3 regions of the Bacillus sp. GW821-FHT11D08 genome follow, and region 2 is predicted to be linked to each of the others. Evidence: riboswitches for the same ligand, from Rfam matches in the RefSeq annotation. Region 2 holds a riboswitch; each other region holds the start of a gene.

Region 1 (6,648 bases), on a different contig from region 2:
ATAAGTAATTGGATAATAAAGGTATAAAAAACCCCTGAAAACCGTTCCGATTCATTGTAAAGACGGGATGCAGCTGATAAAATGGATCTGAGGGCACAGCCTTCAAAAGACGGCAGAAAAGGGGTCATTTTCGTGATCATCCAGTTCATTCGTTACAGATAATGAGAGGTATAGATGAATAGGTTAAACCTTCCAATTTGGCGAGGTTTATTTGTCTATGCCTTTTTCATTTCATCGGAATAACGAATGAATGAGGTGTTTTTTTGACGTCTATAAAAAGAAAACGCGCGGAATTACTGCAATCATGCCAGTCCGTGTTCAGGTGTCCGCTATGCCGGTCGGCCATGGCGGTCTCACAATACCGAAGCTTGATTTGCGGACAGGGGCATACATTTGATATATCAAAACAAGGATATGTGAATTTCCTCAATAAATCGGTCAAAACCCGCTATGACAGGCAGCTGTTCGAAGCGAGACGCGAGCTTTTTGACAGCCGGGAATTTTTTGCGCCGGTTCAAAAGGAGATTGCCGCCATCATCACCCATATTCAATCTCCGCAAACATCAGCGGCGATATTGGATGCGGGGTGCGGAGAAGGGTCTCATTTAGCCGCCGTATGCAAATGGCTTCAGCCTGCTTTTTCCGTGACGGGAATCGGCATTGATCTCTCGAAAGAAGGTGTGATGCATGCCGCAAAGGCCTTCGGGAATCATATGGTTTTTGCCGTCGCTGATGTGGCGGATGCGCCGTTTGCCGACAGCTGTTTTGATGTCGTGATGTCTGTTTTATCACCTTGGAATTACAAGGAATGCAGCAGGCTTTTACGAAAGGGCGGCACAGTCATTAAAGCGGTGCCGCGGCGTGATTATTTGAAGGAAGTAAGGGAATTCTTCTTCGGAGACAGTCCTCGGCTGAATGACACCGCCGATTCTGCGGCCGGACGATTCCAAGCGGGCTTTCAAACCTTTGAGCGCAAACGGCTGTGTTACACAAAGACTTTAGCGCAGCCTGACCTCGAGCGGCTTGTGAAAATGACGCCCTTAACATGGAAATGTACTGATGACAGCATCCGGCGGTTTATCAGCCGGAAAGAGGCTGCTGTCACGATAGATATCGATATTTTAATCGGAACCGATCCGCTGTAAAACGGAAAAGACACGCTGATCGCGTGTCTTTTTTTATTTCCAGACTTCACCGGCAATGTTGACGACATGGCGCAGTTTTGCCCATTGCTGTTCTTCTGTGATCAGGTTTCCTTCCTCAGTGGAGGCGAATCCGCATTGCGGGCTGAGGCAAAGCTGATCCAGGCTGACATATTGTGAAGCTTCTTCAATCCGGCGTTTAATCGCGTCCTTGTCTTCAAGTTCGCCATGTTTCGACGTAATCAATCCAAGCACAAGCTGAAGATCAGAGCGTTTGACATAACGGAGCGGTTTGAAGCCGCCGGAGCGGGAATCATCATATTCCAGGAACAATCCGTCAAGGTCAAGCCCGTCAAAAATCGTTTCAGCCGCTGCATCATAGCCGCCTTCAGCCGTCCATGTGGATTGGAAGTTGCCGCGGCAGATATGCATCGTAACCTTCAGATCGTCAGGGCGGTCCTTGATGGCGTCATTAATGGAAGCGGCAAACAGCTTGCGCAGCTCATCCGGCGTCGTGCCGAAAGCTTCAATCTGACGAAGCCCCGCTTCTGATAAGAAAACGGCCCATGCGGTGTCATCGAGCTGAAGGTAGCGGCACCCGGCGTCATAGAAAGCTTGAATCGCTTTTTTATACGCTTTTGACACATCGTGCTGAAATTGTTTGTAATCATTCTGGTAGGACGCTTTTTCCAATTTTCCGCGGAAAAACAGCATATTCGGACTTGGGATGGTCATTTTCGGAACAGCATCGCCGGCAATGCTGTGCAGGAATTTATAATCTTCGAGCATCGGATGCTGAGAAAAATCAATGTCTCCCGTTACTTTAATGCCGCGCGCTTTCGTCTGTACGTTGTGAAACTGAATGCCGCTTTCAGGCGTAAACGCTTCGACGCCGTCTAAATTTTCGAGAAAATCAAAATGCCACCAGGCACGGCGGAATTCGCCGTCAGTCACGACATTGAGGCCGGTTTCTTTCTGCTTTTTCACACTGCGGATGATTTCTTTGTTTTCGATTTCGCGCAGCTGTTCTGCCGAAATCTCACCCGCCGCTCTTTGCAGGCGGGCTTGCTTCACAGCCGCCGGCCGCAGCAGGCTTCCGACTTGATCCGCGCGAAACGGCGGGTTTTTTCTTAGAAGCGTATGCAATGGTTGTTCTGTGTTTTGCTGTGACATGAACGATTCCTTCTTTCCTGATGAAATATAAAAAAACTCTTCCCTCGGATAGGGAAGAGCTTGCGTCCGCAAATCTCAACCTTATCTTCAGGATTTAGCACCATTCTGCTGAACAGCGGTTGCCGGGTATCATAGGGCCAGTCCCTCCACCTCTCTTGATAAGGAAATATGCTATTTTTCAGAATAAACTGTAATACTATTAATCTTAGTATGTTTTCTCATATTGTCAATATATTTCGATAAATATTTTTATTTGTCACCCTCAAATAGAATCATATCTATCACAATGGCGATCGCGAGACAAAGAACGATATCCTCTTCCTTTTCAATCTGCAAATGATAGGAATCGCCCCAGCTCATCCATGATTTGGTGACAGTCATCCGGTTTGATTTTCCGTCTGTCACTTGAAAATTCCGGCCCCACACATCGCCGGTAAGATCCCAGCCGAGTCCGGAAATTTCAAATTTCGGTTTGAAAAGCGTGACTTTCTTGATGACTTGGCAGACGGGTTTGCCGCTGACGGAAATCTCGTAACGGGGAACGAACGACATCAGTTTCTGATTGACGCTGGCGAGCGTGCGGCCGTCCAAATCAGTCAGCTTCAGTTCATCACCGAATGAAAACAGCTTTCCTTCAACATTGTAGACTTCTTTTCCGCTTTCAAGAAACACTTGAAAACGATTCTTAAACGTCAACATTCGCTCTTTGATGTAAAAATGGTACATAAAAAAACTCCTTTTTTATGTTGTACGAAAAAAGGAGGCGGTTGGTTTCATATCGGCCGGGTGCATAAAAAAAGGCTGCCGATTTTGCGGCAGCTGTCGTTTTTATGATAGCGGCATCCGGCGTTTTTGACGGATCGCATTTAAATCAATGATGTTATTCGTGTCGGCAGCTGTCACCAGCGGGCTTGTCTTTGGCGTTTTCCGGCGGTTGTCCTTACTGAAAGAGAAAACAAGATACCCTGTCAAAGCAGCAAAAATAAGTAGCATCATTTTACATACCTCCCAAAAAAAGTTTTGGTATTATTATTGTACGAAAAAACAAACGAAAAGTATTCAAACAATTGTCACTTTTTTAAAAAATAACGTCATTTTCCGTAAAAATGACTATGGGTTGAAGAAGTTTTGCTCTTGTTGTGGTTCTATAGATTGTATCGGCTGATGAATGATGATCGTTTATATAACTTTTTTACTATTTTTTGTAAGCATCAAATTAACTACTTCAGTGTTTTCGTTTGCCTTGTGTTATTCAGTACCCTAAAAAATCTTATAATATGCAAAATAACTGCTTCTAACAGATGACTGCAGGATGACAGCGCTTTCTTTATTTTTTTAAAGAAAACGAGATGTTATCTTAAAAAAATCGTTTGAACATTTTCCGCAGTTTTTTAAAAGGGTTTGATTTCGTCTCCAGAATACGCGGGTCTTTTAAGGTTTTTTTCAATTCTTTCGCTACAGTCCCTCTTGCCATAGTCTTCACTCCTTCTTTCCATTTCATACCTTATATACGGAAAGAAAGAAGGAAAGGTTTCATGTGAAAGAAAAAAACCAAAGCAGGGGGCTTTGGTTTTAAGCGCGCTCTTCAAAGAGCCTGGCGATTTCAACAATGACGTTTACCGCCTTTTCCATATGATCGACGGAAATGTATTCATATTTTCCGTGGAAGTTTTGGCCGCCCGTAAAAATGTTCGGTGTCGGCAGCCCCATGTAAGAGAGCTGTGATCCGTCGGTTCCGCCCCGGATCGGTTCGATAATCGGTTCGATGTCGAGGTTTTTCATGGCTTGATAGGCGACATCGACTATCTCTTTGACCGGTTCGATTTTTTCTCTCATGTTGTAATATTGATCACGCAGTTCAAGCTTGATGCTTTCCTTGCCGTATTTGGCCGCCAGCGCATCGGCGGTTTTCTGCATATATTCTTTTCGTTCTGCAAAGCGGTCTCTGTCAAAGTCTCTGATGATGTACGACAGGGCGGCTTCAGAAACGTCTCCGTTCATGGAAAGTAAATGATAGAAGCCTTCATACCCTTCCGTATATTCCGGCGCTTCTTCTTTCGGCAGCGCGTGATGAAATTCCATCGCGATTTTTGAAGCGTTGACCATTTTGTTTTTCGCCGTTCCCGGGTGGACGCTTTTTCCGTAACAAGTAAGCTTTGCGGCTGCTGCGTTAAAGCTTTCATATTGCAGTTCGCCGAGTGGGCCTCCGTCTATCGTGTAGGCGAATGCGGCGTTGAAGCGGCCGACATCGAATTTGTGAGGGCCTCTGCCGATTTCTTCATCGGGCGTGAACGCGACCCGGATCGTTCCGTGTTTGATGTCCGGATGTTTGATCAAGTACGCCATTGCCGTCATGATTTCGGCAATTCCCGCTTTGTTGTCGGCTCCGAGCAGCGTCGTGCCGTCTGTTGTGATCAGCGTCTGGCCTTTATAGCGGGAGAGCTCCGGGAATTGCTCAGGCGACAGGACGACATTGAGTTTGTCATTTAAAACGATATCATGTCCGTCGTAGCTCTCAATAATCTGAGGATTCACATTTTTTCCGGTAAAATCGGTCGCGGTGTCCACGTGAGCCAGAAAACCGACAGTCGGCACGTCTTTATCCGTATTCGCCGGCAGAGTCGCCATGACGTACCCATTGTCATCGACTGTGATTTCTGTCATGCCGATCGACTTTAATTCATCTGCCAGCATGTTGGCCAATGTCAGCTGGCCGGGGGTTGAAGGGCAGTTTTCATTGTTTTCGTCAGACTGTGTATCGACTTTTACATAAGAGGTAAAGCGTTCAATGATTTCATTTTTCATACCGTCATCTCCTTTGTCTTATCTTACCATGCGCGGGGGAGGGATTTCTATTTCACAACCCGTTTGAATCGAGGGCTCTGTGTTTTACACGAATGAAAATAAATTATGAAGAAACGATGACTAAACGATTAAACTTTTTGGAAATGGATGATTGAGGAAGAAAAAACCGATATAATATGGTCAATTCATTCAATAGAGGAGGCTTTCTTCATGGCGATTTTAGTGACAGGCGGAGCGGGTTATATCGGAAGCCACACATGTGTCGAGCTGTTAAACGGCGGCTATGACATCGTGGTTCTGGATAATCTGTCAAATAGTTCACCGGAAGCATTGGAGCGTGTGAAAGACATTACCGGAAAAGGGCTTGTGTTTTATGAGGCGGATCTCCTTGACCGTGATGCCGTTCACCGGGTGTTTGCTGAAAATGAGATTGAAGCCGTCATTCATTTTGCGGGATTAAAAGCCGTCGGTGAGTCTGTGGCTGTTCCGCTCCGTTATTATCATAATAATCTGACGGGAACGTTTATTTTATGTGAAGCCATGCAGGCACACGGTGTGAAAAAAATCGTCTTCAGTTCTTCAGCGACGGTTTACGGCGTTCCGGAAACAACGCCGATCACTGAGGATTTTCCATTAAGCGCGACCAATCCTTACGGGCAGACAAAGCTGATGCTGGAACAGATTTTACGCGATCTGCATAAAGCGGACTCTGAATGGAGCATTGCGCTGCTCCGCTACTTTAATCCGTTCGGCGCGCACCCGAGCGGGCGGATCGGAGAAGACCCGAACGGCATCCCGAATAATTTAATGCCGTACGTCGCACAAGTCGCTGTCGGCAAGCTTGAGCAATTGCAGGTGTTCGGCAATGATTATCCGACAAAGGACGGCACCGGCGTGCGGGATTACATCCATGTCGTTGACCTTGCCGAGGGCCACGTCAGAGCGCTTGAGAAGGTGCTGAACACAACAGGCGCGGATGCCTATAATCTCGGCACGGGAAAAGGCTACAGCGTTCTTGAGATGGTCAAGGCGTTTGAAAAAGTATCAGGAAAAGAAGTGCCGTACCGTTTTGCCGACCGGCGCCCGGGAGACATCGCCGCATGCTTCGCAGACCCGGCAAAAGCGAAGGCTGAATTAGGCTGGGAAGCAAAGCGCGGGCTTGAAGACATGTGCGCCGACTCTTGGAAGTGGCAGTCCTCCAATGTGAACGGGTACCAAAAGGTATAAAAAGAAAGAGACCTTCAAATGGTGAAGGTCTCTTTTATTACGGTCATTATTTAATTTTCACTTCAACATCGTTGCTGAACTTTAATTTCCAAGTGCCTTTAGAGTATGCGTTTTTATCAACTTCAAAAGCTTTTACGTCCGTAACTTTAATGTTCGGGTTCAAGTCACTTAAAATTTTACTGTTGTCTACTTTTGTTTCTGTTGCATAGCTTGAAGAAGCATCAATATCTGAATCATAGGATGTTCCTTTAGAATCTACTAATTTCGCTCTTGGAATGGAGAAAGAGCTTAACGGCTTGTT
Region 2 (8,167 bases):
GAATGCGTTGGAAATATTGGCGAAATCAATGTTTTGAACGAGGTTAATGTCTTTTTTCGGCTCTATGTGATTCTTTTTCAGGACGTACTCACCGGCCATTTGGGGCATGCCGCCTTTTCGCTGGCCGAGAAATGTTTTTCCTTTTAAATCGCTCCATTTGAATGATTTCTCATCCTTCCGTGACACGAGAAATGTGCCGTCCGTCTGCGTCAGCTGCGCGAAGTTGATGACCGGATCTTTTGCTCCCTGCGCCTCCACGTAAATGGATGTTTCAGAACCGACCAGCGCGATATCAGACCCGTTTGACAAAAGCGATGTCATTGTTTTGTCTCCGCCCCATGTTGTTTGAAGTGACACTTGGAGCCCTTCTTTTTTAAAGAAACCTTTTGCTTCAGCGACATACAGAGGCGTATAGAAGATGGAGTGTGTGACTTCCGCCACCTTTACCTTTGTCAGACTTTCTTCCTGTCTGCAAGCCGGAAGAATGAGCAGGAAAAAGGCGCATATGACAAAAACGCAGCCCGTTTTGAGCCATTTGTTCACGGTGTAACCTCCTTGTTTTAAGCGTTAAAATAACCTTTTCTGCTTTACATATCGTATGATGGGTATAAAAAATGTGTGAGTGCCCATATTCAGGTTGGGAAAGAATAAAAAAACTGATGATATAAGGAGGCCATTGTTTTGCTGGCAGAAAAGAAAAGGTTCCCGTCTCCGAGTCCGCATATCCGCCTCTTTGAGGTATGCTATGAGTCAGAAGGGCTGAAGGTAAAGGGGCTTCTTGCCGAGCCTGCGGCGCCGGGAACATATGACGGTTTTTTATATTTGCGCGGCGGCATGAAAAATGTCGGCATGGTACGCCCCGGAAGAATCGTTCAATTCGCTTCCCAAGGCTTTGTCGTGTTTGCGCCCTATTACAGAGGCAACCAGGGCGGCGAGGGAAATGAAGATTTTGCGGGAGAGGACAGAGAGGACGCGTTTTCCGCTTTCCGCCTGCTTCGGGAGCATCCGAACGTCAGAGAAGGGCGGGTGCATATTTTCGGATTTTCCCGGGGCGGAATCATGGGGCTTTTGACCGCGATTGAAATGGGGCATCAAGCGGCTTCGCTCGTATCATGGGGCGGTGTGAGCGATATGGTGCTTACTTATGAAGAGCGGAAGGATATGCGGCGGATGATGAAGCGGGTGATCGGAGGCACGCCGAAAAAGGTGCCGGATGAATACAGATGGCGTTCGCCGTTTGAAAAAGCAGACCGCATTCAGGCCCCTGTGCTGCTCATCCATGGAGAGAATGATGAGAATGTTTCGATCGAACACGCCCGAATGATCGAGGACAAGCTGAAAGAGGCGGGGAAACCGGTGGAAACTTGGTATTACAGCGGTTTTACGCATTATTTTCCGCCGCAGGAAAACAGACGCATTGTCCGGCGGCTGGCGGAATGGATGAAGACACGGTAAGATGCCTGATTTATGATATGATAATAAAGAATAAGAGAATGAAAGGGGATTTTCATTTTGGGAATGCCTGTTGAATTTAATACCATGATTGTGACAAAAGGCAATGAAAAACGGATAGAGGAAAATATCTTTTTATTGGAGAAAGAGGGCTACCGCGTCTATCCTCTTGATATTCCGATGGACGTGCGCAAAACGAAAACCGGCGAGAAATCCGGCACCGGCGAGGTCCAAAAGCTCGAATGGGCGAACGGCCGGACAAGCATTACATACAGACTCACGTCGCTCCATTCGACAAACTGAAAAAACAAAAGCCGAGGGCATAAACGCCCTTGGCTTTTTTGATTACACGAGAGGTCCGCCGGCTTTGGCAATCGAGTCCGCATGGGAAAACTTTTTAAAGTTTTCTTTAAACTCATTGGCCAAAAACAGCGCTTTTTCGTTGTATGCTTGTTTATCGCTCCATGTGTTTTCAGGCTGAAGAACTTCATCCGGAACGCCCGGAACATGAACGGGACTGCGCAGGCCGAAAATGCTGTCTGCCGTCATGTCAGTCTGGTTCAGTCTGCCTTCAATAGCGGCCTTGACCATCGCTCTTGTATACGAAAGTTTCATCCGTTCTCCGACTCCGTACCCTCCGCCGGTCCAGCCTGTGTTGACCAGGAAGACTTGAACGCCGTGTTCGTCGATTTTATGCCCGAGCATTTCGGCATATACATGCGCCGGAAGCGGAAGGAACGGTGAACCGAAGCACGTCGAGAAAGTCGTTTGCGGAGATGTCACGCCGCGCTCGGTTCCCGCGAGTTTACTGGTGTACCCGCTTAAGAAGTGATACATCGCCTGTTCCTTCGTCAGTTTGCTGATCGGAGGAAGCACGCCGAATGCGTCCGCCGTTAAAAAGACGATCGCCTGCGGATGGCCGGCAATGCTCGGCTGCACGATATTGCCGATCATCTCAATCGGATATGCGGCTCTTGTGTTTTCCGTGTAGAAGGAATTGTCGTAATCCGCTTCACCCGTTTTTTCATCAAGCACGACATTCTCAAGAACAGACCCGAAGCGGATCGCACGAAAAATCTGCGGTTCTTTTTCCTCGCTCAGATTGATACATTTAGCGTAACATCCGCCTTCAATGTTGAAAACGCCGGAATCTGACCAGCCGTGCTCGTCATCGCCGATCAGTTTGCGGTCCGCATCGGCTGAAAGCGTCGTTTTCCCTGTGCCGGAAAGGCCGAAAAACAGGGCGACATCGCCTTTTTCACCGACATTGGCTGAGCAGTGCATCGGCAGTATATCCTGCTGCGGAAGCAGGAAGTTCATAATGGAGAATATTGATTTTTTCATTTCTCCGGCGTATTCGGTGCCGCCGATTAAAATGACGCGCTTTTCGAAAGAGACAATGATAAATGTTTCCGAATGCGTGCCGTCCGTCTCCGGATCTGCTTTAAAATGCGGAGCTGAGAGAATGGTGAAAGGCTGCGCTTGCGTGTCTCTTTCATCCGTCTCCGGTCTGATAAACAGCTGGCGCGCGAATAAATTGTGCCACGCAAATTCATTTACGACCGTAATCGGGAGTCTGTATTTTTCATCCGCTCCCGCGAATCCTTCAAACACAAACAGTTCATCCCGCTGTTTTAAGTAGCTGACGACTTTGGCGTACAGCTTTTCAAACGCCTCTTCAGAAATGGGCTGATTCACCGCGCCCCAATCAATTTGATTTTCTGTGCTTTGTTCACGGACGATAAATTTATCTTTAGGTGACCGGCCTGTATATGCGCCGGTGGTGGCGCGTACGGCGCCCGTTGATGTCAGCGTTCCTTCATTTCGGCTGATCACTTTTTCGGTAAGTTTTGGAGCCGATAAATTATGATGCACATTCGGACTTGCAAGTAATGCTTGAAGATCTGCGGTTAAATCAACTAATTTCATAAAAACCTTCCTTTGCCGGTTTATTTGTATTTCGCTGAATGTGGAATTAGTATAACATATATCTGAAAATAGTCTATACTATTTGCGGTTTTTTGTTTGTGTTTTTCCATTGCTTCCCGAAATAAAGGCGCGTAATCGCTTTAATTCATATTGACACTTTCCGCCCTTTTACGATAAGATATTTCATTGAGCGGATACTCTTATCCCGAGCTGGCGGAGGGACAGGCCCGATGAAGCCCAGCAACCGGTTTCTCTGTAAAAAAGCAGGTGAAAACACTGTGGGAAACCAAGGTGCTAACCTGATGCAAGGTTTAATATTTTCCTTGAGCGATAAGAGTGAAAGGCACACAGACCAAACCCTTTCCTCGAGTGGAAAAGGTTTTTTTATTTCATAAAATATGCCAATTAACATTCTCTGATATAGTATGACATTGTATTAAGAGGGAGCGAGTTCCGTATCATATGAAAAGGTCTTGCAAAAGATCTTTTTTCAGGAGGAAAAGTGAATGAGTAAAAACCGTCGACTATTTACATCTGAATCTGTTACTGAGGGTCATCCGGACAAAATCTGTGACCAAATTTCTGACAGTATCTTAGATGAGATTTTAAAAAATGACCCGAACGCGCGCGTGGCCTGCGAAACATCTGTAACGACAGGACTTGTGCTGGTAAGCGGAGAGATTACTACATCAACATACGTTGACATTCCGAAAACAGTCCGTGAAACGATTAAAGAAATCGGCTACACACGCGCCAAATATGGATTTGATGCGGAGACTTGCGCTGTTTTAACATCAATTGATGAACAGTCTGCGGATATCGCAATGGGTGTCGATCAGGCTCTTGAAGCGCGTGAAGGCACAATGAGCGATGCTGAAATCGAAGCAATCGGAGCGGGAGACCAAGGCCTGATGTTCGGTTATGCGTGTAACGAAACGAAAGAGCTTATGCCGCTTCCGATCTCTTTGGCGCATAAATTAGCCCGCCGTTTGAGCGAAGTCCGCAAAGAAGACATTCTTCCGTACCTTCGCCCTGACGGCAAAACGCAAGTTACCGTTGAATATGATGAAAACAACAAGCCGGTCCGCATCGACGCGATCGTCATTTCAACTCAGCACCACCCGGAAATTACGCTTGAGCAGATTCAGCGCAATCTGAAAGAGCATGTCATTAATCCTGTCGTGCCTGAGGAACTGATCGATGAAGAGACAAAATACTTCATCAATCCTACGGGACGTTTCGTAATCGGCGGACCTCAAGGTGATGCGGGTCTGACCGGCCGTAAAATCATCGTTGACACATACGGCGGATATGCACGCCACGGCGGCGGCGCATTCTCCGGTAAGGATGCGACGAAGGTAGACCGTTCTGCGGCATACGCTGCGAGATACGTAGCGAAAAACATCGTGGCAGCAGGTCTTGCTGATTCTTGTGAAGTGCAGCTTGCATACGCAATCGGCGTGGCACAGCCTGTTTCTATTTCCATCAATACATTTGATACAGGAAAAGCTTCTGAAGAAAAACTGATCGAAGTCGTACGGAATAACTTCGACCTGAGACCTGCCGGCATTATTAAAATGCTTGATTTGCGCCGCCCGATCTATAAGCAGACAGCTGCTTACGGCCACTTCGGACGTCATGATGTGGATCTTCCTTGGGAGCGTACTGACAAGGCGGATGCGCTTCGCAAAGAAGCACTAGGAGAATAATTTTATAGCCGCTTACTTAAGCGGCTTTCCCTTTTTGTAGATGCTGCCATGCTTATTTTTTACATAGCGTGAAACCAATGGCGTAACAAAGCGTCTATAAAAAGGGGGTCCAATTAGAAAATTACACTTATGGAGGCTATACTATGTGTGGATTTGTCGGTGTTTTTAATAAGCATCCATTAACTCAAACCGCAGATCAAGAAGAGCTAATCAAACAAATGAACCAAATGATCGTTCACCGCGGTCCTGACAGCGATGGGTATTATCATGACGAGCACGTCGGATTCGGCTTCAGACGGCTCAGTATTATTGACGTAGAAAACGGCGGACAGCCTTTATCATATGAAGACGAAAAATATTGGATCATTTTTAACGGCGAAATCTATAACTACATTGAATTGAGAGAAGAGCTTGAAGCGAAAGGCTACACTTTCAATACAGATTCCGATACCGAAGTGCTCCTTGCGACATACCGTCATTATAAAGAAGAAGCTGCTTCAAAGCTTCGCGGAATGTTTGCGTTTTTAATCTGGAACAAAGCTGACCGCGTCATGTACGGCGCGAGAGACCCGTTCGGCATTAAACCGCTGTATTACACAACCATCGGGGACAAAGTATATTTTGCATCTGAAAGAAAAAGTTTAATGGCCGCTCAAAACGGCATTGATCTTGATACAGCTTCTTTACAGCAATATATGTCTTTCCAATTCGTTCCTGAACCGAGCACGCTTGACGCTGAAGTGAAAAAAGTCGAGCCGGGCAGCCAGTTTACGATCCGTCCGGAAGGCGACATCGCGTTTAAAACATATTTCAAAGCGAACTTCAAGCCTGTTCAGTCTGATGAAGATAAATTGGTGAAAGAAGTCAGAGACGCAATCTTTGACTCTGTCAAAGTCCACATGAGAAGTGACGTGCCTGTCGGTTCGTTTCTATCCGGCGGTATTGACTCTTCTTTTATCGTCTCAGTTGCGAAAGAATTTCACCCGAGCCTTAAAACATTTTCCGTCGGTTTTGAGCAGCAGGGCTTCAGTGAGGTTGACGTAGCGAAGGAAACGGCTGCCGCGCTCGGAATTGAAAACATCAGCAAAGTCATTTCTCCTGAGGAGTATATGAACGAGCTTCCGAAAATCGTCTGGCACTTTGATGACCCGCTTGCAGATCCGGCGGCGATTCCTTTGTACTTTGTCGCGAAAGAAGCGAAAAAACATGTAACGGTCGCGTTATCCGGGGAAGGCGCGGACGAGCTGTTCGGCGGGTACAATATTTACCGCGAACCGCTTTCGCTTAAACCGTTTGAACGCATTCCGTCCGGTCTGAAAAAAATGCTTCTTCATGTGGCGTCCGTCATGCCTGAAGGAATGAGAGGGAAAAGCCTCTTAGTCCGCGGCTGCACACCGCTTGAGGAGCGTTATATCGGTAATGCGAAGATTTTTGAAGAGCCCGTGAAAAAACAGCTGCTCAAACATTACAATCCAGAGCTTTCATACCGTGATGTCACGAAGCCGTACTTTACGGAAAGCCGTTCATACAGCGACATTAATAAAATGCAGTATGTTGACATCCATACGTGGATGCGCGGCGACATCCTGTTAAAGGCTGACAAAATGACGATGGCCAACTCATTGGAACTGCGCGTGCCGTTCCTTGATAAAGTCGTGTTTGACGTGGCTTCTAAAATTCCGGATGAACTGAAAACGAAAAACGGCACGACGAAATACCTTCTGCGCAAAGCTGCTGAAGGGGTAGTGCCTGATCATGTGCTTAACCGCAAAAAACTCGGCTTCCCTGTGCCGATCCGCCACTGGCTGAAAAATGAAATGAACGAATGGGTTCGCAACATCATTCGTGAAAGTGAAACAGATGCTTATATTGAAAAGGATTATGTCCTTCAGCTTCTGGAAGATCATTGTGCCGACAGAGCGGACAACAGCCGCAAAATCTGGACCGTGCTGATCTTCATGATCTGGCACAGCATCAATGTTGAAAAAAGACTGGTGCCGGAAGAGCTGAATCATCAGCCGAAAGAAGTCATTTTTGTTTAATCCAAAAGGCTTTCGATGTTATCGAAAGCCTTTTTTCTATTGTTTTTTGTAAACCGTCTATTCCGCTCTGTTTTCGACAAAGTATTACGCAATATTCAGAAAAAGGTTATAATAGGACTAATCGGGTAGATTCCGGAAAGTGTTTTCTGGCTATTTCGTCTCGGTTTGTGTTTCTTTGTCAAAATCAGGGGGAGGGAGAGTTATGCAAAACAAAGAAAAAACGCTTCACCGCGGCTTGGAAGAGCGGCATATCTCGCTTATGTCGTTGGGCGCCGCGATAGGAGTCGGGCTGTTTCTCGGGTCGGCTTCTGCCATAAAGCTTGCCGGACCGGGGATTTTAGCCGCTTACGCCTGCAGCGGGCTGATTATGTTTTTTATTATGCGGGCATTAGGGGAAATGGCGATTCAAAAGCCTGTAGCCGGCTCATTCAGCCGGTATGCCAGAGATTATCTCGGTCCGCTTGCCGGGTTTTTAACAGGCTGGAATTATTGGTTTTTATGGGTTGTTACCTGCATGGCGGAAATCACCGCGGTCGGCATTTATATGGGCTACTGGTTCCCTGACGTGCCGTCATGGATCTGGGCGCTTTGTGCACTCGTCATTATGACGGCTGTCAACTTTCTGGCGGTCAAAGCGTACGGTGAGCTTGAATTCTGGTTTGCGCTCATTAAAGTCTTGGCGATTCTGTCAATGATCGCGATCGGTCTGGTGATGATCGGATTCGGCCTCGGAAACGGAGGCGTTGCGCTCGGAATCAGCAATTTATGGAGCCACGGCGGCTTTTTCCCGAATGGGATTAAAGGGGTGCTGCTGTCGCTTCAAATGGTCATGTTTGCCTATCTCGGGATTGAGCTGATTGGTGTCACAGCCGGTGAGGTCAAAAATCCGGAAAAATCACTGGCGCGGGCCATAGATACTGTTTTTTGGCGCATTCTCATTTTTTACGTCGGAGCTTTGTTTGTCATTATGTCAATTTATCCGTGGCAGGAAATCGGTTCAGGCGGAAGCCCGTTTGTTTTGACATTTGAAAAAAT
Region 3 (8,167 bases), on a different contig from region 2:
CCGAGGCTGACGGCAAATACCGGAAGCGATACGTTTTCGACCAGCTTTTTGACGGCTTCTTTGCTTTCCAATTCAAAGGACAGGACGGCGCCCGCTCCGCTCGCTTGACGTTTATGGGTATCGGCTCCCGGGTGTCCGGCAAGGCCGGGATAGTAAACGTTTTTGACGGCGGGATGCCCGTCAAAATAGGCAGCCAGCCGCTCAGCCGTCCGGCTCGCTTTTTCCAGTCTGACCTGCAATGTTTTTAAGCCTCTCAATACGAGCCAGCAGTCCTGAACGCCGAGCACCGCTCCAAATGAATTTTGCAGCTTATACAGCTGATTGCCGAGCTCTTCATCTTTTACGGCGGCAAGGCCTGACAGCACGTCGCTGTGGCCGCTTAAAAATTTCGTCGCACTGTGAAGCACGATATCTACGCCGAGATCAAGCGGCCGCTGCAGAGCAGGCGTCATAAAAGTATTGTCAAGGTATGTCAGACAGCCGTGATCCTTTGCCAATTTGACGACGCCCTTAATATCCGTGATGCCGAGCGTCGGGTTTGACGGCGTTTCCATATAAATGGCTTTCGTGTTCGGCCGGATGGCGCGGGCGACCGCTTCTGTGTCCGTCATATCGACAAAGGTGTGTTCGATTCCGAAACGGGACAGAACCTCAGTCACCATGCGGAATGTTCCGCCGTACACATCCTCCGTGACGAGAACATGGTCGCCTTGGGATAAGAGCAGAAACGCCGTCGAAATCGCCGCCATTCCTGAGCTGAAAGCAAAACCTCTCGTTCCGCCTTCAAGACCTGCGATCGTTTCTTCAAGCGCTGCTCTTGTCGGTGTGCCTGAGCGGCTGTAGTCATATGTCCCGAATTCTTCAAATGAAGACTGATGGAATGTGGAAGCATGCTGGATCGGGACGCTGACGGCTCCGGTGGCTCCGTCTGTTTTAAATGGATTGTGCACGAGCTGGGTTTCCAGCGTCCAATTGTGATTACTCATATGACACGGCCCCCTCTTTTACTTGCTGTAATGCCTGCTTTACATCCCGCTTCAAATCCTCTGCATGTTCAATGCCCACTGAAAATCTCAGCAGACGGTTGCAGACGCCGTTTGCGATACGGATGTCTTCCGGAATGTCCATGTGCGTCTGTGTCGCGGGGTATGTAATAAAGCTTTCCACCCCGCCGAGACTTTCTGCGAAACAGATCGTTTTCAGCGCCTTTAAAAACGGATTGATCCATTCCTCTTTTTGCAGCCGGAAAGACAGCATCCCGCCTTTTCCGGGATATAACACGTCGGCGATTTCTTCTTCCTGTTCTAAAAATTCCGCAAGTTCACGGGCGTTTTCTTCATGACGGCGCATTCTGAGTCCGAGTGTTTTCATCCCTCTCATTAAAAGCCACGAATCAAACGGCGGGAGAACGGCTCCGATCGCATTTTGGTGATTAAACATGATCTCGCCGAGCTCTTCATCCTTTACGACAGCAAGACCGGCAAGGAGATCATTGTGCCCCGCTAAATATTTTGTGGCGCTGTGAATGACGATGTCCGCTCCCAGTTCAAGCGGGCGCTGGAGCACCGGGGTATAAAACGTATTATCCACAATTAAAAGCAGGCCGGCTTCTTTCGTAATCCGGGCGATTTTTTCAATGTCCGCCTCCTGCATTAACGGGTTTGTCGGTGTTTCAACAAATACCGCTTTCGTGTTTTCCGTTATTTTGGAGCGTAAACAGTCTTCATCGCTGAAATCATCGTAAATAAAGCTTAAGCCGTATTTTCTCCATTCGTTTTCAAACAAACGGTACGTGCCTCCGTATAAATCGGAGGATACAATCAATTCATCCCCGCTTTTAAATAAAGCCATAATCGTTTGAATGGCTGCCATTCCCGAGCTGAAGGCAAAGCCTCTCGCACCGTTTTCCAACACGGCGATAGCGTCTTCAACGAGCTGGCGTGTCGGGTTTTTCGTGCGCACGTAGTCAAAACCTGTAGATTCTCCTATTCCTCTATGGCGGTAAGCGGTGGACAGATAAATCGGCGGACTGACCGTTCCCGTTGCTTCTTCGCTTCTATTTCCGATTTGGGCTAATTTTGTATCAACATGCTGCGTCATCAGTAAGCACCATCCTTTTTCAAAAATAAAAAAGCCCCCTCTTCATAAGAAGAAGGAGCTTTTCTCTTCCTCTTATCTTCCAAGCATGTGAATCGCTTGCTGGATTTAGCACCTTGGCACTTTGCCTTCCCGCGGCAAAGCAAACCGGTTGCTGAGGTTTCAAAGGGCCAGTCCCTCCACCTCTCGTGATAAGAATATTGTTTTGTATTTTCTGATTGTTCTATATTAACGCACTATAAAATGAATTTCAATAACTTTTTATTTATCTGAACTCTCGCAAGAAGTGCATCTGAAGAAAGAAATTTCTAATAATTCATGGTACAATAGGAAAAAACCATCAAGACAAGAAGCGGCCTGGAGGAATGCGAAGTGGCATCAAAAAACGGAATCATTCATGAGAAAAAACTTTTCTCCCATGAGCTTGAAGAGGAAATGACCGTTTTGGTCTACCTGCCCGCCACCTTCTCCCCCCTGTATAAATATCATACGGTCATCGCTCAGGACGGCCATGATTATTTCAGATTAGGGAGAATCGGGCGGCAGGCGGAAGAGCTTATGTCAAAAGGGGAAATTGACCGCTGCATCATTATCGGCGTCCCTTATAAAAATGTGCGGGAGCGAAGAAACACATACCATCCAGAAGGGTCTAAGTTCGCCTCATATAAGCGATTCATCGCAAATGAGCTCGTTCCTTTTATCGACAAAGAATACCCGACTTATCAAGTCGGATACGGCCGCACCATGATCGGGGATTCCCTCGGCGGAACCGTTTCGCTCATGACGGCGATTGACTATCCGAACATGTTTGGAAACGTCATCATGCAGTCTCCGTATGTTGACGGGCACGTGCTGGATGCCGTCCGGCAGTCGGAGGATCTCAAACAGATTTCCGTTTATCATCAAATCGGAGAAAAAGAAACCGGCGTTCACACGACAGACGGCCAGGTTCTTGATTTCACCGCGCCGAACGAAGAGCTCAAACAGCTGCTGGAAAGCAAACAGTCTGAATACACGTATGAAACCTTCGACGGGGATCATAAATGGACCTACTGGCAGCCGCTCATCACGCCGGCGCTGAAAAAAATGCTGTAACCATTCATTTAAGGAGGGAACTTTCATGAAATACGGTATTGTTTTATTTCCATCAAAAAAATTACAGGATCTCGCAAATTCGTACCGGAAACGCTACGACCCGAGCTACGCGCTCATTCCGCCGCATCTGACGCTAAGAGATCCGTTTGAAGCGACAGAACAGGAAATCGAGCAGGTCGTATCACAGCTGAGACAGACGGCGAAAGAATCGCATCCGCTCGTTCTGAAAATCACAAAATACAGCTCGTTTTCTCCTGTGAATAATGTGATATATATGAAAGCAGAGCCGACGGAGGAATTAAAATCTCTGAGTGAGAAATGCTACTCAGGAGCATTATCCGGCGAGCCGGAATACAGCTTCGTTCCGCATGTCACGGTCGGCCAGAAGCTGTCGTCAGATGAACATTCCGACGTACTCGGACAGCTGAAAATGCTGGACATTTCCCACGAAGAAGTCATCGACCGTTTTCACTTGCTCTATCAGCTGGATAACGGCTCATGGACTGTGTACGAAACATTTTTATTAGGCGGAGGAGAATAACTGTTTGGAATCCATCATCGCAAAAACTGAAAAACAGCTGAACGACGCTTTTTTCGTCAGAAAAGAGGTCTTTGTTAAAGAACAGCACGTTCCGGAAGAAGAAGAGATTGATCAATTCGAAGACACGTCAGAGCATATAGTCATATATGACGGCGGCCAGCCGGTCGGAGCCGGCAGATGGCGCTTGAAAGACGGGCATGGAAAATTAGAGCGCATCTGCGTGATGAAAAGCCATCGTTCTTTAGGCGTCGGAGCCATCATTATGCAGGCGCTTGAAAAAGCGGCGGCAGCCAAAGGCGCCGACAGCTTTATCTTACATGCGCAGACGCAGGCGGTTCCGTTTTACGAAAAACAAGGATACCGCGTCACATCCGGCGAAGAATTTCTCGATGCGGGCATCCCCCATCTGGAAATGATAAAGGAACACAAACGATAAAATCAAAAGCACTCCTGTTATATGGCAGGAGTGCTTTTTTATGAAAATAAAACTATTTCATGAATTTTATTGAATTTTATGGAAGATCAATGTATGTTTAGTATACGAAGTATTACAATTCATACAAAAAATACAATTCATTTTTCGGAGGGATAAACATGACGGCACCAAAAGGAAAACACATTTTCGGGACTGTTAAAGTGGGCACAAAAGGACAGATTGTCATTCCTAAAGAAGCAAGAGATGTTTTTGATATAAATCCGGGGGATTCACTGCTTATGCTCGGGGATGACCAGCAAGGTATCGCACTTGTTAAACAAGAACTCTTTTTCGAGTTTGCAAAAGATATTTTAAACGCTAAGCAAATCGACGCAGATAGCGAGGATGAGTAAATGCACGCGATTGAGCTGAAGCAATTAACGAAACATTATAAAGAAACCGCCGCCGTTGACCGTCTTGAGTTCTCAGTTGAGAAAGGGGAATTTTTCGCTTTACTCGGTGAGAACGGAGCCGGAAAAACGACATTAATCAGTATGCTTTGCGGACTCCTTTCTCCGGATGACGGTGATGCATCAGTGCTTGGACACAGTATTTTGACTGATTTGGATAAAATAAAACCGAAATTGAATATGTCCCCGCAGGAAACAGCCATCGCTCCTCATCTAACCGTACGGGAAAACTTAGAGTTTATAGCCGGAGTCTACGGAATTCCGAAAAAAGAAGCAAAAAAAAGAACAGATGAGATGCTCGAATTGTTTCAATTAAAAGAGAAAGAAAGAGCAAAAACCAAAACATTATCAGGAGGAATGCAGCGCCGTCTCAGCATTGCAATGGGAATGATCACCAAGCCGGATATTTATTTCTTAGATGAGCCGACATTAGGGCTGGACGTCCGTTCACGCCGCGAGTTGTGGAAAAATCTTGAGGCATTAAAGGGTGACATGACGATTATTTTAACCACACACTATTTAGAAGAGGCTGAAGCCCTGGCAGATCGTATTTGCATTTTAGAAAATGGGACTTTAAAAGCACTGGGTACGGCGGAGGCTCTGAAAAAGCAAACTCATTCAGCCACATTTGAAGATGCCTTTTTAGCGATTTGTGACGGGGAGGCGGGTCTTTATGCTTGATTTCGCCATTCGCAACCGCAAAGAAATTTTTCGTGACCCCCTATCTATTATTCTTGGAATCGCACTGCCTGTTATTCTATTGTTTCTGTTTACGGCGATTGAAAAAAATGCGCCGCTTGATACCTTTAAAATTCAGCACTTAGCACCCGGACTCATTGTTTTCGGTTTTGCTTTCCTTACAATGTTCTCTGCATTGCTGATCGCAAAAGACAAACAGACCGCCCTTTTGACCCGTTTGTTTGCTTCTCCTTTAAAAACAGCCGATTATGTCATCGGTTATGCACTGCCGATGCTGCCGTTAGCCATTTTACAGATCGTCATTTGTTTTATCGCAGCAGCGGCTGCCGGTTTATCCGCCGAGTGGATGAATCTTCTCGCAGGTATCGCTGTCTTGCTGCCGATTGCGATGATGTCCGTTTTCTTCGGTTTATGTTTAGGGGCTGTGTTTACGGACAAACAAATTTCAGGTATCGGAACGATTTATATTACACTCGTGCAATTTCTGGGCGGGGCTTGGATGGAGGTGAGCCTGCTCGGTGACACATTCAAACATATCGCTTATGCCTTACCGTTTGTTCACTCGATCGAGCTGGCCCAGGAAGTCATAACCGGAGATTATTCTTCCTTTCATCAGCATATTTGGCCGATAGCGGGATATACCGTTTTGGCGCTTGCACTTGCTTTCCTCAGTTTTATGAAAATCAGGAAGAGATAAAAAAAGCCGGCACTCCGTAATGGGAGCGCCGGTCTTCTTTATTACGTTTCTTTCAGAAGGCTTATCGTATGCGGCAGCAGACGGTCATCCCCCGGACTGCCATGCCCCGGAACGACAATGCTGATGTCCTGATATCTTTTCATGACTTTGCGGACGGCGCGCGGCCACTGATCCGGATAAAAGCCGGGAGTAGGCACGATTTCCTTTGTTTCTAAAGCCTTGATTAAGCAACCGCCGAATAAGAGCTTATCCTCAGGCAGCCAGACGGTCATATTGTCTTCCGTATGCCCTTTTCCCGGATAAAACGTTTCAATTTTCATATCGCCAAACTGCAGCTTTGTCACGTTTTTCAGATCTCCGAGCGGCCGGTCATATCCCTGCTGTCGGGCGAAGTCGGCGGTCAGCTTCGTGCTGTGCACCTTTACACCGTATTTGTACAGGGTGTTCAGACCGCCGATACGATCATCATGGGCGTGTGTCACAATGGCATCGGTCATCCTTTTGCCGGGAAACCGCTTTTTTATTTGTGTCATTAATTGCTCTGTGAGACTGTCATTCCACGGAGTATCAATCAGTACGATTCCTTTGGAAGTCTCAAGAAGCAATCCGTTCGCAGGGACGGGACTTCCGTCTGCCGTACCGATGCTTGTATGCATCCAGACATGCGGCGCCAGCTGTGTGAGAGTGACACCTTTTGCTGCGGAGCCCTCCGCCGCGTCTGCCGGTTTCATTCCGGGAGTAAAGAGGCCGAAAAGAAATAACCCCGCAATTAATAATGAAAGCTTTCTCAAATTGAATCATTCCTTTCCGCATCTTTCATATATACGACTCAAAAAAACCCGGATATATCCGGGCTTTTTCACACGTATTGATTTATTAACCGGCCTTTTCCCATGATTTGCGGCAGACGGGAAAGAGAGCGCTTACGTTTTTCCTCATGTACTTTCTTTTCTGCGGCTGCGGTGTTTTCCTGGCGGCGCTCCACCTCTCTGTACACCCTGTCATTGGCGAGGGCGGCCGCTTTCGTAATGCCGGCGTAATCAGGCTTATAACCCGCTGCCCGGTTTGCGTATTGAGAATACTGCTGGTTTTGAATCCGTCCTGCATAAATCATATGTACCCCTCCCCTTCGCTTTTTATTTCCCTTAATCTTACTTTTTGAAACGCGGTTCTTTTGTTATGATATTCTTTGTCTATCAAATGGATGAACACCTTTTAATGGGAGGACCCCTTTTTGAAATGCGCCCGACTGAATAACCGAACGATACATTTACATACATATTCAAGAGAACATTACCAATTCCTTTTTGAAGAAGCCCAAAAAGGGAATATTTTTTGCGCACATTGTGACCAGCCCGTCTTGATGCGGCTTTCGATTTTAGAGCAGCCGGCATTTTATCACCGGCAAAAGGGAGACTTCACCGCCTGTGAAAAAGCATGCGCGGCCAAGGAACCACTAGCGGAGAAAGAAACAGAAGAGTATAAGGAAGCCGGCATGTTCCGCCTGCCGAAAGGAAAAGCGATTTCAGAGAATCCGAAACCGATCGTCTCAGAATGGAAAAGCCCGAAAAAAGTGCCTGCGACCGAACCGTTTTCACCAACATCCGAGGCGGCTGATACATCTTTGTTCCCCGGCATCGGCCTGAACCGTGAACAGATGAAGGCAGTTACTGAAACGGACGGGCCTTTATTAGTGCTTGCCGGAGCGGGAAGCGGAAAAACAAGGGTGCTGACAGCACGCGCCGCCCATATGATTGAACACCTCGGCATTTCACCTGAGAATATGCTGCTTGTGACCTTTACGACAAAAGCCGTCGCCGAAATGAAAGAGCGGATGGCAAATGAGTACGGTCTGGCAGCCGGAAAAGTCTCCCGTCTCGTGACAGGAACATTCCACAGCTTTTTCTATAAAATACTCTATCACTATGATTCTTCAAAATGGAACGGCAGCCAGCTTTTAAAAATGGAGTGGCAAAAAGAGCAATATGTGAAAAAGGCGCTCTATGAAGAACATTTGGATGAAAAAGAGTTTCCCGTCGACCAGGCGCTTCAGCTTATCGGCTGCTGGAAAAACACGTATCTCCCCCATGAGACCATTCCGCTTGCGGACGACTGGGAGAAAAAAGTGTACAGGCTCTACGAACATTACGAAC

What was found. Region 2 has a riboswitch for S-adenosylmethionine ahead of metK (methionine adenosyltransferase). Riboswitches for the same ligand answer to the same signal wherever they lie in the genome.
Region 1: linked by a shared signal. The riboswitch ahead of AC1RRX_RS15290 (5-methyltetrahydropteroyltriglutamate--homocysteine S-methyltransferase) and the one ahead of metK (methionine adenosyltransferase) in region 2 are both predicted to bind S-adenosylmethionine.
Region 3: linked by a shared signal. The riboswitch ahead of AC1RRX_RS04805 (methionine biosynthesis PLP-dependent protein) and the one ahead of metK (methionine adenosyltransferase) in region 2 are both predicted to bind S-adenosylmethionine.

Annotation. Positions count from the first base shown of each region.
Region 1 is NZ_JBXARS010000007.1:219,418-226,065, forward strand. It holds gene AC1RRX_RS15285 (methyltransferase domain-containing protein) at 264-1,145, shown strand; gene AC1RRX_RS15290 (5-methyltetrahydropteroyltriglutamate--homocysteine S-methyltransferase) at 1,179-2,315, opposite strand; SAM riboswitch class I at 2,394-2,480, opposite strand; gene AC1RRX_RS15295 (LURP-one-related/scramblase family protein) at 2,565-3,041, opposite strand; gene AC1RRX_RS15300 (hypothetical protein) at 3,144-3,311, opposite strand; gene pepT (peptidase T) at 3,888-5,120, opposite strand; gene galE (UDP-glucose 4-epimerase GalE) at 5,331-6,347, shown strand; gene AC1RRX_RS15315 (DUF4352 domain-containing protein) at 6,394-6,648, opposite strand, start outside.
Region 2 is NZ_JBXARS010000003.1:520,384-528,550, reverse strand. It holds gene AC1RRX_RS09535 (ABC transporter substrate-binding protein) at 1-543, opposite strand, end outside; gene AC1RRX_RS09530 (alpha/beta hydrolase family protein) at 682-1,455, shown strand; gene AC1RRX_RS09525 (DUF2584 domain-containing protein) at 1,513-1,755, shown strand; gene pckA (phosphoenolpyruvate carboxykinase (ATP)) at 1,798-3,381, opposite strand; SAM riboswitch class I at 3,579-3,718, shown strand; gene metK (methionine adenosyltransferase) at 3,888-5,090, shown strand; gene asnB (asparagine synthase (glutamine-hydrolyzing)) at 5,234-7,132, shown strand; gene alaP (alanine permease AlaP) at 7,335-8,167, shown strand, end outside.
Region 3 is NZ_JBXARS010000002.1:228,970-237,136, reverse strand. It holds gene metC (cystathionine beta-lyase) at 1-986, opposite strand, end outside; gene AC1RRX_RS04805 (methionine biosynthesis PLP-dependent protein) at 979-2,100, opposite strand; SAM riboswitch class I at 2,170-2,295, opposite strand; gene AC1RRX_RS04800 (esterase family protein) at 2,470-3,192, shown strand; gene AC1RRX_RS04795 (YjcG family protein) at 3,218-3,733, shown strand; gene AC1RRX_RS04790 (GNAT family N-acetyltransferase) at 3,738-4,169, shown strand; gene AC1RRX_RS04785 (AbrB/MazE/SpoVT family DNA-binding domain-containing protein) at 4,328-4,561, shown strand; gene AC1RRX_RS04780 (ABC transporter ATP-binding protein) at 4,562-5,299, shown strand; gene AC1RRX_RS04775 (ABC transporter permease) at 5,292-6,014, shown strand; gene bla (subclass B1 metallo-beta-lactamase) at 6,056-6,805, opposite strand; gene AC1RRX_RS04765 (hypothetical protein) at 6,874-7,128, opposite strand; gene AC1RRX_RS04760 (ATP-dependent helicase) at 7,249-8,167, shown strand, end outside.